Regions from separate parts of the Blautia ammoniilytica genome, predicted to be linked through region 2. Evidence: riboswitches for the same ligand, from Rfam matches in the RefSeq annotation. Region 2 holds a riboswitch; the other holds the start of a gene.
What was found. A riboswitch is a leader RNA that binds a small molecule or an ion and turns the genes downstream of it on or off. The one in region 2 is predicted to bind tetrahydrofolate.

Region 1: it holds a riboswitch for tetrahydrofolate, as region 2 does, so the genes downstream of both, OCV61_RS16850 (folate family ECF transporter S component) here and OCV61_RS05775 (folate family ECF transporter S component) in region 2, are expected to answer to the same signal.

What each region holds. Positions count from the first base shown of each region.
Region 1 is NZ_JAOQJL010000048.1:18,788-25,690, reverse strand. Features, by position in the region: gene OCV61_RS16860 (SGNH/GDSL hydrolase family protein) at 153-785, shown strand; gene OCV61_RS16855 (GNAT family N-acetyltransferase) at 810-1,571, shown strand; gene OCV61_RS16850 (folate family ECF transporter S component) at 1,721-2,281, opposite strand; THF riboswitch at 2,368-2,472, opposite strand; gene OCV61_RS16845 (hypothetical protein) at 2,609-3,772, shown strand; gene OCV61_RS16840 (amidohydrolase family protein) at 3,775-4,656, opposite strand; gene OCV61_RS16835 (alanyl-tRNA editing protein) at 4,668-5,822, opposite strand; gene OCV61_RS16830 (biotin--[acetyl-CoA-carboxylase] ligase) at 5,853-6,842, opposite strand; gene OCV61_RS16825 (helix-turn-helix transcriptional regulator) at 6,832-6,903, opposite strand, start outside.
Region 2 is NZ_JAOQJL010000008.1:116,595-123,497, reverse strand. Features, by position in the region: gene OCV61_RS05795 (RNA polymerase sigma factor) at 1-496, shown strand, start outside; gene OCV61_RS05790 (DUF4179 domain-containing protein) at 493-1,884, shown strand; gene OCV61_RS05785 (helix-turn-helix transcriptional regulator) at 2,040-2,477, shown strand; gene lepB (signal peptidase I) at 2,488-3,045, shown strand; gene OCV61_RS05775 (folate family ECF transporter S component) at 3,140-3,706, opposite strand; THF riboswitch at 3,778-3,875, opposite strand; gene OCV61_RS05770 (ATP-binding protein) at 4,075-4,458, shown strand; gene OCV61_RS05765 (response regulator transcription factor) at 4,998-5,663, shown strand; gene OCV61_RS05760 (sensor histidine kinase) at 5,831-6,903, shown strand, end outside.

The DNA of each region.
Region 1 (6,903 bases), on a different contig from region 2:
GGCTCAGTAGAGCCATTGAGCAAGAAGCCCCCACTTCAAAATTAGAGATTTAAGTGGTGGGAGTATGTCACATTTGCTCTTTCCACCATCCCTATTAACGGTTATAATGGAATATCATAGTGACTTACAACATTTATAGAAAGAGATTTACAATGACTACCTTACTTTGTCTTGGAGACAGTATCACAGATTGCGGACGGATTTTACAGACTCCGCCCCTGGGAAACGGTTATGTAAAACAATTATGGGATCAGTTATCCCCATTTTCCCCTGATCTTCAGATCATTAACAAAGGCATTGACGGATTTACCATTTCCCGGCTGCTGCAGAATACAGATTCTTACCTAGCGCTGAAGCCACAGATTATTACCATTCTGATTGGGATTAATGACATTGGTCTAATGATGAACACCTGCCGTACATCCGCCTTGCAGGAACAGATGATGAATCGTTTTTCCAGAGATTACGACCAGCTGTTAGAGCAGCTGTATTCACCCCACCGGCAGATCATTCTTATGGAGCCATTTGTTTTTCCATGGCCTGCCCATTACCGTCTGTGGATTCCCTATGTCCGTCAAATGTCTTCCATGATCCAGGAAATAGCGCACACACGACGGCTTACTTACATTCTCCTGCAGGATGAACTGAACCAGGCGGCCCTGCGATACGGTATTGACCAGCTCACTACAGACGGCATACATCTGACCAGTACCGGTCATCACCTGATTGCATCAAAATTATGTGATACGCTGTATGACACAGCAGCGCAAAAACACAGGGATTAAAAAAAAGATTGGAATGATATATTTATGAACACTAGCATAAAAAAAATCGAAGACATGTCTTTAAATGCATGGCCTTCCCACAAAATGGAACTTTATGACGGATGGATCCTCCGTTTTTCCTATTTTTATACACACCGAACCAACAGTGTGGAACAATTCGGCACTTCTACGTTATCCTGGAGGGAAAAAGTCTCTTTCTGTGAAAATGAGTACAGCCGTCTTGGCAGCCCGGCGATTTTTAAGATCAGTCCCCTGGTTTCCCCTGATTTTGATTATGTTCTTGAAAATCGCGGATATGAGATTCAGCATACCACAGACGTTATGGTAACAGACCTTTCTTCCACAGCAGACTTAAGTTATCCTTATAGCCAAGTAAATTTTACAGACGATATTCCGGATGTCTGGATTGAAAGTCTTTTTGACTTGAAAGGAACTGCAAATCCTATCCACCGTGCAGTTGTTCCTTCCATGTATCACTCTATTGTAAAGGATACGATCTGTGCCTCCATCTGGGACAACGGAAAGATCATCGCTACCGGACTTGGCATTCTGGACCGGGATTACATTGGCATCTACGCCATTCATGTGAAAGAAGAATTTCGCCATAGGGGGTATGCCAGACAGATCTGTACCGGTCTTCTTGCCGAAGGACAGCAACGCGGAGCCAAGAATGCTTATCTTCAGGTTGTAAAAGATAATGATCCTGCCAGAGCATTGTATACATCCCTTGGTTTTCAATATATATATACTTATTGGTTCCGTGTCCAGCCAGTCACATCCAAATAAACAAAGTCGTTTTAGCGCATACAAAAAGCCGATACCTGATCGATCCAACAGTTTATACTGTGGAAAGGATCCTGTATCGGCATCTTATTTTGGGGAATCGTTATAGTTCAGCAGCCGAATAATTTCGGCATTTTTGTGTAGCTGTATTATTAAACGGTTTTCTTTTTCATTACTGCTTGAGCCACATCGCCTGCAACCATAGCTGTCAGCGGACTGAAATACAACAGGCAGGTAAGTACACAGTAAATCGGTATCATAATTGCAAACTGGATCAGTCTTCCCGGCATGATCGCATAGAAGTTATATCCTAACATGATTACCAATCCGGCAGTTGTAAGTACAAGAGAACTGAGAATCGCAGTCACAACAATGGACACACAGATCCCTACAGTCTTACCGGTTTTCTTTTTGTTTGCAATAAGAGGTCTTACCAGCGCTGGAAGCACGCCCCAGAGAATTGCAGCAACAGTAATAAATGGGTTCACAGCATATCCTTTCATAAAACATCCGATAATATCGGAAGCAAATCCACATACACCGCCTGCTACTGGTCCAAGCCATAATCCTGCCAGAATCGTACATACACTTCCTACTGAAATGCGATATGCTCCCAGGTCAATTACCAGAACTCTGGTAAGTACCAGATGCATGGCAACAAGAAGTGCCATAAATACCAATGTTTTTACGTTCCATGTTTGCTTTTTCTGCATAATAAAAACACCTCCATAATGTTTTTGATAATAGAGTAGTTACCATAAATAATAATCCCTCCACATTATGAGATGTTCTCACATGTAGCAACGGGTGCGGAAAATATATCGTAAGCAGCCTTTCGCATGCTTTTCGTTTCACGGCGACTCCCCAGCCAATGAACACTTAACGCATAAATTCCTACTTCGCTATTATTTATTTAATCGGATTATATCACAATATCTGGAAATTTCAATATGTTTTTGTTATAATATTAACGGATTTATTATTTTTTATAAGGATTTCATGTTCACAGCAATGGTCCACTGCTTCATTGGAGGGTTTCCATGAAAAAATTAATTTGTCTCTGTCTTTGCATATGCTGTACTGTTACTGCTGCAGGCTGCACTGCCGGAGATTTGGTTGAAAAATATATCTATCATCAGGATCCTGATACAGCTTCTGAAAATGTTTCTGACAAACCTCGGATTTATATGGACGAAGTCACTGGAATGCTTCAGGATTTTACAGGCAGTCAGCTGACATTAAAAACAGAAGAACAGACTTATACCTTTGATGTATCTCAGGCCACTCTGGAATGCTCTGACGGTATGATTTCCGGCGATGAGATCAGCGTGATCTATGAGGGACAGCTTTCTGATACAGACAGCGATACCAGTACAGTAAAAGCCTTAAAGGTAGTAGATGAATTCCACAAAACAGAAGAACTGAAAGATCGGACTGCGCACTGTGCCATCGTCAGCCTTACCCCTAATACCATTACCATAAAAGCCAAAAACGGAAAGACAGCTACGTATCCTATCACAGGTACCCAGCAATATTACCAGAATGGCATTGCTGCCGGTAACTGGGTATATGTACATTTCAAGGGAAAATTCGGAAAATCCGGGGATGATGCTTCCAATGTACTTGATGCCAGCCATGTAAAAGTAGTCAGTATCTCTGACATAGATCCTATCCAGCTTCCGGATCCCACCCCTACCCCAGAACCATCTGATGATCAGACAGAACCGGATCCATCCACTGTTCCCAAACAGTTCCGTGGTGTGATCCAGAGTATTTCCAATAATGTACTTCAGGTACTGCCAAATACCTCCAGTACCAGCGTAAATCTGGATCTGTCCCAGCTGCCCTGTTATTTCCCAGGTGGAATCGCTCCTGGCTCAGGGGTTTCTGTTTATTACACAGGAGAAGATTTCTCTGGCGAATCCATGGAAGGGATCTCAGTCAGTTCTGTATCCGGAGACAACCCGGATAACATGAGCCAGCATCAGATGAACTTTACTGTATCCGGCACAATCCTTGGTACAACTGCCAATACTGTTACCATCCAGACCGGAGACGGTGCGGTAGTCACCTGCCTGACTGAAAATGCTCAAAACACTTCCACATCCGGCCTCGCTTTAGGTGCTGGCATCAACATTACCTTTGACCCTGCTCTTTCCAGAGAATCCAACATTTATACTTCTATAAAAATCCAGGACGCCTGATATCAGGCGTCCCTTTTAAATCTCTCACGGATCTCTTTCTCTCCCTTTGTAAGCCAGTCATCTATCTCCGCTACCTTCGCCAAAGTTCCAAGGATATCCAGAAATGCATGGTATTCGTCCATAAGTCCCCATCCATGCGGAACCATATAAGCACCGCCATCACTTCCCAGTGCCACTTTCACGCCTGCCCGATAGGCCAGGCGCAGGTTCTCTTCTCCCTGTGCTGCAATCCTGGCAAGGATCTGGCTGTCATATCTGCCGCTGCCCATAAGATTGCGCACAGTAACAAGAGTAGGCACCCACACAGTACTACTATCCGCCAGCATGGAAATCGTTTCTTCGCTTATATAATTCCCATGCTCCACGCTGTCTGCCCCGGCCTCAATGGCTGCTTGAACTCCGTAATCTCCATTTGTATGGCTCATCACTGCAAATCCCTCTTCATGGGCGATATGAACCATTTCTTTTACTTCTTCTTTATCCAGCGGCTGGCCGGTAATCTTCCCATGATCGTTAAAATCCAGAATCCCGGTAGTCATAATCTTAATAAAGTCCGCTCCCAGAGCCTTGGCATCCATCACCTTCTGATGATATTCTCTTAATGTATCAAATCCGCAGCCCACAATCCCACCATAGTGGCCATTCCTATGAATAGCAAATACCGGTGTCCTATAATCAATCCCGTATTCTCCTGACAATTCCTTCGCCCTTTTGGATACCATCCCTGCATCTCCACCATCACGGACAAACAGAATCCCCAGTTCCTGATACAGCCGAAATCGGCTCTGTATAACTTTATCCTTTACCCCATCCGCATGCAGATCCACTGCCCTGCGGTAATTCAGGCCATCCATAATCAGATGTGCATGACATTCTCCAAACATCTGTCCTCTCCTTACAGTTCCCTGAAAAACTCACGGATCTGATCCTCTCCTGCCTGGACAGAGCCTTGTACAAAGAATGGCTTACCGCCGCCTCTGCCATTCAGGGCATTATTCATATTCCTTGTCAACTGGCGCAGATCCCCGGCCTTTTCTCCCATAGCATATTTGCAGCTGCCATCTGCATTGGATGAAAAGACTGCACATCGTCCTCCACAGGTCTGCATCACTGCATCTGTCAGCTTTCTCAGACTATCAGCCTCCATATTCTGCTGGAACAGAAGTACATTGCCTTTACCTGCCCATTTATTTGCCTCTGCAGCAAACATCCCCTCTTCCAGAGACTGCACACGGCCTTTCAGAGAAAAATTCTCTTCCTGCAGCCGTTCTACTGCCTGCGCAGTCCGGTCACTTTTGGCAGACAAACGCATGGAAATCTGATGATTCTGGTCATCCACCTTATTCAGATAATCCAGTACACGACTGCCGCAGATCATCTCCATACGCACTCCTTCCCGAAACTTCTCTACAGAAAGCAGCTTCACCATGCCAATCTCTCCAGTATATGCCACATGTGTGCCACAGCATGCACAAGTATCCACACCAGGGAAACGCACGATCCTTACCTGTCCGTTAAGCTCCTTCTTGCTTCTGTAATCCAGTGTTTCCAGTGCATCTTTGTCCGGATAGAAAATCTCAACTGCAGCATTCTCCCAGATTTTTTGATTTACCTGCTGTTCTATCTCATGAATCTGAGCCTCTGTAAGTATACCGTTAAAATCTACAGTAATCACATCACTGCCCATATGAAAGCCTACATTGTCATATCCATATGCCTGATGTACCAGACCGCTAACCATATGCTCTCCGGAATGCTGCTGCATCAGATCAAATCTGCGCTGCCAGTTGATCCTTCCTGTGACCTGCGTTCCTGGTTCCAATGGTGCATCTGTATAGTGAAGCAGTTCTCCATCCTTCTCATGGACTTCTGTCACCTTCACTGAATCAAGAACTCCCTGATCACTGGGCTGTCCGCCTCCCTCTGGGTAAAAAGCACTTCTGTCAAGCAGAATCGCATATCCTTTCCCTGCAGCCTGACACGCCAACACCTGCGCCTGAAATTCCCTGATATATACGTCTTCATAATATAGTCTCTGTGTCTCTGTCATCTACTGTATCCTCCACTTTTGTCTGGCTATCTATCCTTCCGGCAGGACTACTGATACTTCTCCGTAAGACAGCTTGCTCTCACTCCCGTCAGCCTCCTTCACTAGAAGTCTGCCATCCGGGCATATGGCCATCGCAGTAGCTTTCCGAAGATTTCCAGAATCCTGAATCTGTATTTCCCTTCCCAAAATAAAATTCTGCTGTATATACACTTGCGAAAGGGATAGATCCTCAGTTTCCTTCAGCAGATGATTTACGATCTGTGCCATCAGCCTGTTCCTGTCTGCTCTGCCAGCCTCTTCCTCTGTATCATACAACGCTCCGGCAATATTTTCCAGTTCCTCTGGAATTTCTTCTCCGGGAAACAGATTCAGACCAATCCCCACAATAGCAGACTCAATATTCCCACTTTCAAAATCTGTCATTGCCTCTGTAAGTATACCGCAAACCTTTTTTCCGTCTTTGAACAGATCATTGACCCATTTAATTCCAAGAGATATGCCGCATACTTCAAGAACAGCCTTGTAAACAGCAACTGCTGCCGCAGTAGTGATCAAAAGGCTCTCCTGCAAAGACTCACCCGGATGAAGTACAACACTGAAATATAACCCAGCTTCCCTGGGTGAGCAAAAACTCCTGCCTCGTCTGCCTCTGCCCTCTGTCTGCTCCAGGGCAGCTACCAGCGAACCATGACCAGCATCTCCACTGACTGCTGCCAGCTTGGCTGCCTGATTAGTGGATGGGACGCTGTCGTACAATCGTACCATCACATCTGGATGATCCAGATAAAGCTTCAGTCCCTCTACAGACAGCCGGTTGCTGTCTGCTTCTAACATATATCCCTTATTAGGTCCAGCCTGGATCCTGTGTCCTTCTTCCCGCAGGGACTTAACGCCTTTCCAAATCGCTGCCCTTGTACAGTTCAGTTCCTGAGCCAGATGTTCACCAGACAAAACTTCCCCTTTATGCTGTTCTAAAATTTCTAATAATCGCGATTTTACTGTCATCCTGTTATCCTTCATAATGAGCCAGTGCCTTCTTCAGATAGTCTCTGTACTCACAACGTACATTCTCAGGGGATAT
Region 2 (6,903 bases):
GAGTACTAAGTATCATCCCTATTGCTACAAGATTGCCTGGAATTTATTGGCGAATAGAGAAGATGCCGAGGAATGTCTGAATGATACCTGGTTTTCAGTATGGTCACAGATTCCACCTACGCATCCTCCTGTATTGGCACACTTTTGCGGTCGGATTACAAGAAATCTTAGTATTGACTGCTTAAGGAAAAAGTTTGCAGGCAAGCGCCCGGATGTTCATATGGCAGATGTTATGGAGGAAATGGAGCAGCTAAATGTAACTTATACCGTGGAAGAACAGCTGGCGGAAAAAGAACTGATGGAAACCATAAATCGTTTTTTGGAAGAAATGTCTCCAAAGGACAGAAATATTTTTGTACGAAGATACTGGTTTTTAGATCCTGTTTCTGCAATATCCAAAAGGCATCATATGTCAGCGGGAAGCGTGAAAATGAATTTATACAGAAACCGGAAAAAGCTGTTGAAACTGTTGGAAAAAGAAGGAGGACGCATATGAAAAAGTTTGATTTTTCAAAAGAATTTGGTAATATTGATCCGAAATATATAGAGGAAGCAGAGCGGGAATGGAGTGAAAAAAAGGAAAACCGGAGACCAAAAGGGTGGAGCAAAGCAGCAGCTGCCTGTGTGATCGTCACCTTGGGTTCTGTTATCTTTTCTAATCCACATATCCAGGCTGCAATAAAAAATATTACATTGTCCATAGGAGAAACCCTTGGTTTCCCAAAAGGCATTGAATCTTATACGGAAGTGTTGAATACCTCTAAGGAAGACAAAGGAATTACTGTAACATTAAAAGAAGTTGTTCTGGATAATGGGGTTCTGTTAACAAAGGTGCATGCAGAAAAAACATCTTCCGGGCAAAAGGACACGGATGATGTCCAGGATGACTGGACCTTTGCCAATACACAGCTTGACATTGATTATCAGAAAACTACAATAAATGGACAGAAAATTGAAGAATACGAAAGCGGACACCTTCTGCCATATTCGGACGAAGATTTGCTAAATACTGGACTGGATGAAAATGTCTATGATGCTGTTCTGGAATCCCGGTTTTCCCTTGATGGTGATTTGGGAGAAAATCCAGAAGTACATTTGGTACTCGGTGCCTATCAAAATGAAAATCTTGGCGAAGATTATTTCGCAGAGTTTGAGTTTGATTTTTCTATTCCCCATGAGGAGCTTATGAAACAGACAGTTCATAAAAAGCTGGAAGATGTTTCTGTTAAAACAGAAGAAGGAACCGTAAAATTAACAGACTTTTCCATGAATAAACTGCAAAGTATAATTAAGGCAGAAATTCCGGAAGAACTTGAGGAAAAGCTGTATAATGGTAATGAGATGATGCTTATGGGGACAGACAGTAAAGGAAATCAGGTACAGTATGAACTGCGCAGTAATTCGGCAGCAGATGGTAAAACTCAATGGAGTTTTAAAACCAGTTTCTGGGGCATGTATCAGCTGGATTCTGACGGTCCGGTTCTTTTGCTCCCGGATATTGACAGCGATTATCTGGAATTACAGCTTTATACCAGAGAACCTTACATGGCTGCTGCAGACACTGTCTGGGGTGATGACGATTTTGTAGAAATTGGTGAGACTACAGAAGAGGTAGAAGAAGTTCCAGAGGATACTTTGGAGGGAGAAAATCCGTCAGATGCAGAGGATCAGGTTGAAACTCAAATTATCGGAGGGGCAGATGCTCCCACAGAAGTAAGGCTTCAAGACGATACAGACCAGAAAGAAAATACCGACGCAGCAGATAAAACGGATGAAGATTACGGAACCGAAGAAAGCGCATATTATGATGGAGCTACAGGTGAAATCACTGCAGAATCCGGCTGGACACCTGTCGGGGATAAAATAAGGATTCAGATTAAGTAGAGAAACGTGAATCTGTTTTCAAAAATCCCATGTCAAAGAAGCTTTGCATACCTGTTTTTTCGCTGTAAAAGGTAAATTGCTTTTCATTTGGCAGAAATTTTTATATAATCAAAGCGAGAAAGCAAAACCGATTGGAAGAACAGGAGCAGAGCAATATGAACATTGGAACGCAGATATTAAAAATACGAAATGAAAAGGGTCTGACCCAGGAGGAATTTGGAAAAATATTTCATGTTACCAGACAGACTGTGTCTAATTGGGAAAATGAAAAGAGCTATCCGGATCTGCAGATCCTCATAGACATCAGCAACCGTTTTGATATTTCTCTCGATGTCTTAATAAAGGAAGATGCCAAAATGGTAAAAACCATGGATAAAGAAAGAGTTCTTGGATCATTGAAACGGGAAAAGTCTGTTATTGACTTTTTTACAGGTGCAGGAACTGGAATTGTAATTACCTGCTTGTTTTCAGCTGATACAATGGCCAGAACAGTTACCATTGTATTAGGAGTGGTCATGATCGGAATTGGATGGTATCGGGAAGCAAAATATGACAAAAGATTGTTCAGATATATGAATGATGAAGAACGGTGAGGGGGAGAGCATGAAAATCTGGCGTGAACTGTTAGGCTATGTGAAATTGCTTGTAATAGTAGTGGCGATTACCCTGGTTATCAATAATGTTGTTTTGATTAACGCAAAAATCCCTTCACCCTCCATGGAAAAAACACTTATGGTGAAAGACCGCCTTTTCGGCTTTCGGCTTGCGTATGGAATTAATCTTGATCTGTTCGGTTATGAAATTTCTGAAAAGTTCAAGAACCCGGAGCGATTTGATATTGTAATATTCAAATACCCGGATGATGAAAGCCGTCTTTTTATCAAAAGAGTGATCGGACTGCCGGGAGAGGTAGTGGAAATTAAGGATGGGAAAGTTTACATTGATGGTTCCCCCACTCCATCGGATGACTCTTTCATTCCCGAGAAAATGATCGGAAGTTATGGCCCATATACAGTTCCGGAAAACTGTTATTTCATGCTTGGTGATAACCGGAATGATTCGAAGGATTCACGTTCATGGAAAAACAAATTCGTGCGATTTGACCAGATTGTGGGGAAAGCTGTTGTAAGATACTATCCATCTTTCAAGTGGTTAGGATAATAAGAAACGCGAATATCAGTGGCTTATTAAGTACTGGAATATTCGCGTTTTTTATTTGATATCACTAAGATCTTATATTTTCAAATATATGTAATCAGTTGGCAGCCGGTTTTCTAAAAATAGTAAAAATTCCTGTCTGCTCAATCAATCTTGTGATGGTAAAGAAGATAAAGGAATCAATTGGCCACATAATCAAGTTCTTTACAGTACGCATTGGGAGGATTGCAAGGAAGCCTTTTCCGTAGAGCATGTCCAGCCATAAGGTATTTAACAGAACATTTACAATCAGAATGACAACCAGTTTTGCAATCAGCACGCGGCGGAAGGTGAGCTTATGTTTGTAGTAAAAACATCCATAAATAAATGCCGCGAGCATTGCGTTAAAGGTGAACCCAAAGAAAAATGGACCATCAGGGCGGATAAAGAATTTCACAATATCCAGCACACCGGCAAACAGACATCCGGTAATGGGTCCAAACAAATAATCAGCAATCTGGTTTGGAATACCGGAAAATCCAATTTTTACATAGGGACCGATATTGATAGAAGCAACTGAATTTAAAATCAGTGCCAGGGCAGCAAGCATTGCACAGACTGCCAGGGTAGAAGTGGTTTTCAGCTCTTTGGCTGAGGTGAGAAACATGTTCTTTGTTTTCTCCATAAAAAAATTACCTCCTTTTCTTTTTTCGCTCACAATAGGAGATAATTTATGGATTCATATTTATCTTCTGTTGCAGCGAGAAGCAATCCACGAACCGCAAGATTTCTCTTTTCGTCCTCCGGCAACTCTCCATCCGGAAGGCACTTTACGCTCATGAATTTACTCTGCATTACTTTACATGGGGCAGTATATAGCAGATTATTGGAAAAAGCAAGAAAAAAATATATAAAAATATAAGTTTTTGCAATTAAGAAAACAGACAAGAAATCGTGGCATTCGTAAGCAAACTTGGCATTGAAAAACTTTTCAGCCACTCATTTAAGACCAATGATTCTGCATCATTTAGATATCACACTGATAAGGAGAATATACTATTTGAATTTCACTGCAAGGATACTGGAATTGGAATGAGTAAAGAATTTCAGAATCATATTTTTGAACCATTTACTCAGGAAAAAGGCGGTGCAAGATCTGTTTATGGAGGAACAGGTCTTGGTATGCCAATTACCGAAAAACTAATAGAGAAAATGGGCGGTACGGTTAAATTTGAAAGCGAGAAAAATGTAGGAACCACATTCATGGTACAGCTTCCCTTCCTTATTTCTACTGATATGAAGCAGGTCGAAAGCCAAGAAGATGATGTATCAATTGAAGGCATGAGAATTCTTTTGACCGAAGACAATGAATTGAATATGGAAATTGCAGAATTCCTTCTGACAAATGCAGGAGCAGAAATCAAAGTAAAGCGTTGAAAGCTGGAATGGATGAATATCTTACCAAACCACTGGAGTCGGAAAAACTGATTTGTGCATTAAGCAGATATAAACACAATTAACAAAATAAGAAGCCTCTTTTTCATACTCACCAAACTGTTCTGTTGGAAAGGTTCGCTGGCGTCCATTGGCAGAAAAGGGTGGTCGTATTGCGACAAATGCAAAAACTTTTAAGGAGCTTCTGGATTTTTAAGTATTAAAGGAACAAGATTTCTGGTATTTGAATCAGTTTAAACGCATTTTATATAGAAAAAATAGGAACGGTACACTATAAAACCAGCATCAGAAAACCTGGTGGCTCCAGCAGCAGATGATATTAACATTGATTTACAAAATGAAACCAAAATTGTAGTGGAATTTGAGGAATCAAAACGACTTCCAGATGGAGCGTTCTTGATTCCTTTTTCTTTACAAATTGGTTACGTTCGCTGTACTGAAACTAGTGTATAATTGTAATAGTAAAAATCACGCACAATAAAGAAATAATCGGATTTGTGTAAAATGAAAGGAACATTATTATGAAAGCAAGAATACTGGTGATAGAAGATGAAATGGCAATCAATGATCTGCTTTGTATGAATCTGGAAGCTGCCGGCTATGAAACAGTAGGTTATCTGGATGGAAATGATGCAAGTGAAGGAGTCGCACAGGACCATGAATTTCAGTGCGCACTTGTGGATATTATGCTTCCGGGAAAGGATGGTTATACCCTGTTGCCGGAATTAAAAAAGTTTGGTATTCCGGTTATATTTCTTACGGCAAAGGCTGATGTTACAAGTAAAGTAAAAGGGTTAAAAGACGGAGCCGAGGATTACATAGTAAAACCTTTTGAAATGCTGGAGGTAATGGTGCGTTTGGAAAAAGTATTAGATCGTTATGGAACGGCACCGAAACAGATTCAGATAGACGATGTCATAATTGATACCGTAAGTCACATAATTACGAAAGATGGAGAAGAAATATATTTAAAACCTATGGAATATAACTGCCTTATGGTGTTCGTAAAAAACCCAAATAAAGCACTTACCAGAAGCCAGATCTTGCAGGAACTGTGGAAGGAGGAATTCTGCGGAGAAACAAGAACTGTGGATGCACACGTTGGACGCATCAGAAAAAAACTAAGCTGGCAGGATAAAATCCAAACCATTCCCAGAATTGGTTATCGACTTGAGGTGGATTTATGAAGCTATTTACAAAAATTTTTTTACAGGTAATCTGCGTGGTGCTTCTGCTGTCATCTGGAATCTTTTTCTATACAACTTACAGGTGGAAAAATCAGAGCATACAGAATATCAACAGTTATGAAAATAGCAGGTTTCAAACAAATATTTCTAAGTTTGAAAACCTGCTAATGCGAATTAAAAGTAAAACACAGGACACTGATGATAAAATCCGGGAAAAAATGATTATTTATGCTTTTCGTCAGGTATTCCACGACAGCGCCGTTTTATATCAGGATGGAAAAGAACAATATAATGGGACAAAATATGAGTTTGATTTGCAAAATATCAGAAACCTAACAAAAAACAAACATGGTGGATTCGAAAATGACATCTATTGTGATAAACCACTGATCAGCAAAACAAATGGCAACGTATTTTTGCTCTTTTATTTTTCCAGATACAGTTCTACAGACATGAACTATCAGATTGTCACCTACAAAGATATTACCAGTGTACAAAAACAGAGTCAGACACTGTTTTATCAGGCAGGAGGGTTTACCCTGTTTCTGGTTCTGTTTGTTGGCTTTTTCCTGTTTTTGACTTTGCGGAAAATTATGGAACCGCTCACAAGGCTAAAAGAAGCGGCTGTTTCTGTGGCAAATGGAAATTATGAGATAAAAGTGCCATCAGAAGGAAAAACGGAACTGGCACAGGTTGGGAAAAGCTTTAATCTTATGACAGGTAAAGTAAGGGAGCAGATTGAAAAGCTTTCTTCCGTAAACAAGGCACAGAGACAGCTGCTTGGAAGTTTGGCCCATGAATTAAAGACCCCAATGACCGCAATCATAGGATATGCAGATACACTTCTAACGGTACGCCTATCTCCCAAGAGGCAGGAGATAGCACTTGATTATATTAGAAATGAATGCCGAAGGCTTTCCAGACTTTCTGTGAAAATGCTGGAACTTACCGGATTATATGAAACAGGTGAAGCAGAATTTGTTCCAGTGGAAGTTCAGATGAATCAATTTCTGGAAGATGTAAAAAAACTTGTTACTTACAGGCTTCAGGAGAAAAAAATTTGTCTTGAAATACATTGTAATCCAGAGGAGCTTAGAAAAACATTTGATCCGGACCTTATGATGAGTGCAGTGACAAATTTTATTGACAATGCAGTCAAGGCTTCCGATGAGAATTCAAAAATCGTACTGGAGGCAACCCAAAATCATTTATCTGTTCAGGATTATGGGAAGGGAATTCC